Regions from separate parts of the Frateuria sp. YIM B11624 genome, predicted to be linked through region 1. Evidence: predicted binding sites of a transcription regulator. Region 1 holds the regulator's gene; the other holds the start of a gene.
What was found. The regulator FliA, encoded in region 1, starts transcription of late flagellar genes. The targets are predictions, from matches to a motif close to TAAAGTTTNNCNNNCNNNGGCCGATAA.

Region 1 (2,196 bases):
CAGCGAGGATTCCACCGACTCGATGAAGTTGACCACCTTCTTGATGCGCTGGCCGGACAGGTCCTGCCAGGACTGCGCCATCACCATGTCGTTGAGGCCTTCGCGGCAGTTGGCGGCGAAGGCGACGGCCTGGTTGGCCAACACGGCCGACGGATCGCCGGGCTTGGCCCAAGCCACGACCTGCTCGGCGTTCTGCGCCAGCGCGTCGGCCTCGGGGCTCATGCGCTCGGCGAAATCGATGCTGCGGTGGGCGGCCTGCGCGCTCATCTCGAGCACGTCGTTCAAGTGCTTGCGCACGTCGGCCACGCGGCCGGGCACGCCTTCCTGCGCCAGGTCGTGGCCGAGCCGGCTGACCGCACCGTGCAGGTCGCGCGCGAGCAGGCCCAGCGCGCGGAACAGGTGCTGCTCGCGCTGGCGCACCAGCGCGTCCAGCGCCTGCTCGAAGGCGGCGCCGTCGGTGCTGCTGAGCAGGTCCTTCAGTTCCGGCGGCATCGAGCCGCTGTCGAGGGTGGAGAGCACGGCACTCATGCGCTGGCTCCCGCGGCGGCGATCCGTTCGAAGATCTTGGTGAGCTTTTCCTTCAGCGTGACCGCGTTGAACGGCTTGACGATGTAGCCGTTCACGCCGGCCTGCGCCGCGGCGATGATCTGGTCGCGGTTGTTCTCGGCGGTGACCATCAGCACCGGCATTCCCTTGAGCGAGGGCTCGGCGCGGATCGCGCGCAAGAGGTCGATGCCGGTCATGTTGGGCATGTTCCAGTCGGTGACCACCAGGTCGAACGGCTGGCTCTTCAGCATGGTCAGCGCGTTGTTGCCGTCGTCGGCCTCCTGGATCAGCGGATTGCTGAAACCCAGCTCCACCAGCAGGTTCCTGACGATGCGCCGCATGGTGGAGAAGTCGTCCACCACGAGGATCTTCATGTTCTTGTCCAACGCTTTTCTCCGCTTGTCTGCGAAACGCCGCCGCAGCGATCCGCTTCGTTCCCTTCTGGCGCCCTTCCCGCGAAAGCGGGAACGGCGTCCGGTCATTCGTGGCTACTGCCGCCGTGGCGCCTTCTTCTTTTTCGGTTCCGCCTCGCCGTCGCGCCAGTCGCCCAGGCGCGCGCGCAGGCGCACGATCGCCTGGCCGTGGATCTGGCACACCCGCGACTCGGTCACGCCGAGCACGGCGCCGATTTCCTTCAAATTCAATTCCTGCTCGTAGTACAGCGACATCACCAGTTGCTCGCGCTCGGGCAGGCTGGAGATGCCGTCGATCAATGCCTGGCGCAGGCCGTCCTGCTCGATGCTCTCCGACGGCCCCAGGCTGCCCTGGTCGGCCACGTCGAAGGCGGGCGAGCCGTCGCCGTCGTCCGGCGCAGTCAGGCTCAGCAGGCGCGCACTGGCGGCGTCGGCGAGCACCTGGTGGTACTCCTCCGGGCTGACCCCCAGCCGCTTGATCACCTCGGCGTCCTCGGCGTCGGCGCCCGTCTCGATCTCGATCTGGCGCACCACCTCGGCCACTTCGCGCACCTTCCGGTGCACCGAGCGCGGGGTCCAGTCGGTCTTGCGCAGCTCGTCCAGCATGGCGCCGCGGATGCGGATGCCGGCATAGGTCTCGAAGCTGGCGGCGCGATCGGTGGCGTAGTGCCGCGCGGCCTCCAGCAGGCCGATCATGCCGGACTGGATCAGGTCGCCCACGTCCACGCTCGGCGGCAGGCGGCCCATCAGGTGATAGGCAATACGACGCACCAGTGGCGCGTGCTGGCGCACCAACTCATCTGCACTCTGTTTCTGCAGTTGGAGATATTCCGATGCCACGCTCATGTCACCACCCCGACGCCGTCACGGCCTGGCCGCCGAAAAACGCGATGCGATCCAGGCCCGCGCGCGCGGGTTCTTCCCAGTTATCGACCGCACCGGCCAATTGCTTGAATGCCTGCGACGAACGCGCCGCCGGCCATAGGTCCACCACCGCGTTCTGGCGGCGGATCGCCTGCCGCAGGCGCTCGTCCTGCGGCACGAATCCGGAGAAATCCAGCACCACGTCCAGGAAGCGGTCGCAGACCTTGGCCAGCTTCTGGTGCAGCGCGCGGGCCTCGCCGGCGTTGCGCACCAGGTTGGCCACGAAACGGAAGCGGCGCACGCCGAAGTCGCGCGAGAGCACCTTGACCAGCGCGTACGCATCGGTAAGCGAGGCTGGCTCGTCGCAGACCAC
Region 2 (2,196 bases), on a different contig from region 1:
CAGTTGCTGCGCCCAGGCCTTGAGCGTGGCGGCCGGTACCGGATTGGCGCGGTAGTCGACGAAGTCGTGCGGCACCTCGAAACGCGCCAGCCAGTTGCGCGCCTTGCGGCAGGTGTCGCAGGTGGGCAGGCCGTACAGGGTGACGCTCATTCGGCGCTCCTCAGCAGTTCGTTGATGCCGGTCTTGGCGCGGGTCTTCTCGTCGACCCGCTTGACGATCACCGCGGCATACAGGCTGTGGCTGCCATCCTTCGCCGGCAAGCTGCCGGCCACCACCACGCTGCCGGCCGGCACGCGCCCGTAGCTGACCTCGCCGGTGGCGCGGTCGTAGATGCGCGTGGACTGGCTTAAGAAAACGCCCATGCCGATCACGCTGCCCTTCTCCACCACCACGCCCTCGACCACTTCCGAGCGCGCGCCGATGAAGCAGTCGTCCTCGATGATGGTGGGGTTGGCCTGCAGCGGCTCCAGCACGCCGCCGATGCCGACGCCACCGGACAGGTGCACGCGCGCGCCGATCTGCGCGCAGGAGCCGACCGTTGCCCAGGTGTCGATCATGCTGCCGGCGCCGACGTAGGCGCCGATGTTGACGTAGCTCGGCATCAGCACCGCGTCCTTGGCAATGTGCGCGCCGCGGCGCACCAGCGCGCCGGGGACGACGCGCGCGCCGAGGTTTTCCAGCTCCATGTCGTTGCCGTGGCCGAAGCGCAGCGGCACCTTGTCGAAGGCCAGCGCCGGGCCGCCATCGACCACGCGGTTGCCATTGATGCGGAAGTACAGCAGCACCGCCTTCTTCAGCCATTGGTTGACCTTCCAGCCGCCTTGCCCGTCGGGCTCGGCGACGCGCTGCTCGCCCTGTTCGAGCAGTTCCATCACCTGGGCGAGCGCCGGGCGCAGATGGGTTTCGATCTCGCTCTGGCTGAGCTCGTTGCGGCGCTCGAAGGCGTCGTCGATCAGGGTGTCGATGGAGGGCATGGAGGCGCGCCTTGATGGATGCATGCGGGAGCGCCCAAGTATACGGAGAGGGCGTGCGTGCAAGCCGGAAAACTCAAGTTTGCGCCCGCACGGCCGATCTCCAGTGGCTCCCCGGCGGCTCTCGCGCTGCGGCGGAGCCGGAGAAGCGAAGCCATGCCACGGCGCCCGATCGACCCGGCCGAGATCACGGTCGGACAACCTCTGCGGTTCAATGCCTACGATGCCAGAGGCAAGCTGCTCATGCGCCTGGGCCAGGTGATCGGCAGCGACGCGCAACTGGAAAAGCTGCTGCAGCACGGGCTCTTCTACGGCTCCGAAGAGGAGTGCCGCGGCCCGTTCCTGCCACCGGAGCCTTCCCCGCTGGCATTGGTGCTGGAGGCGCGCGAACGGCTGCAGGCCCTGCTCGCCGACCCGGCGCCGGCGGACTTCCCCGGCACCGTGGCGGACATCGCCGAGCGGGTGCGTGACGCCTGCCGGCGCCATCCCGACGTCACCCTGGCCAGCATCCTGCTGCGTGCCGACGGCCCGTACGGAACGCGCCACGCCGTCAATGCCGCGATCGCCTGCCAGCTCACCGGCGCGGCGATGGGGTTGGACCCGATCGAGCTGGCCGCCACGGTCTCGGCCGCGCTGACCATGAACATCGGCATGTTCGAGCTGCACGACCAGCTGGTCGCGCTGGAGGGGCCGCTGTCGGACGAGCAGCAGGCGGCGGTGCGCGCGCACTGCCGGCTCGGCGTGGCCAGGCTGCGCGACCACGGCATCACCAGCGCCGCCTGGCTCAATGCCGTGCGCGACCACCACGAGCGCGCCGATGGCAGCGGCTATCCCGGCGGCAAGCGCGGCGAGGAGATCGGCCGGCCAGCGCGCCTGCTGGCGCTGGCGGACGTCTATTGCGCGCGCGTTTCCGGCCGCGACTATCGGCCGCCGCTGCAACCCAACCTCGCGCTGCGCTGGCTGTTCCTCAACGAAGGCGCGGCGCTGGACGAGCGGCTCGCCCGCATCTTCATCAAGACGCTGGGGATCTACCCGCCCGGCACCGGGGTGCGCCTGCGCAACGGCTCGATCGCGGTGGTGACCCAGCGCGGGCCAGCCAGCCACCAGCCGGTGGTGTCCTCGCTCACCACGCACGACGGCCTGCGCACGCCGACGCCGATCCGCCGCCGCGGCGACGTCGAGGCGCACCATGTGAGCGAGGTGGTGAACCTGGCCGCGCTCGACA

Region 2: AAIL17_RS17650 (HD-GYP domain-containing protein) is a predicted target of FliA. The motif match lies at 1,048-1,074, and genes of this name have one in related genera.

The regions. Positions count from the first base shown of each region.
Region 1 covers NZ_JBCNYA010000014.1:77,106-79,301, forward strand. The annotation lists gene AAIL17_RS09205 (protein phosphatase CheZ) at 1-528, opposite strand, end outside; gene AAIL17_RS09210 (chemotaxis response regulator CheY) at 525-932, opposite strand; gene AAIL17_RS09215 (RNA polymerase sigma factor FliA) at 1,035-1,805, opposite strand; gene AAIL17_RS09220 (P-loop NTPase) at 1,807-2,196, opposite strand, start outside.
Region 2 covers NZ_JBCNYA010000050.1:7,649-9,844, forward strand. The annotation lists gene AAIL17_RS17640 (Spx/MgsR family RNA polymerase-binding regulatory protein) at 1-150, opposite strand, end outside; gene dapD (2,3,4,5-tetrahydropyridine-2,6-dicarboxylate N-succinyltransferase) at 147-974, opposite strand; gene AAIL17_RS17650 (HD-GYP domain-containing protein) at 1,128-2,196, shown strand, end outside.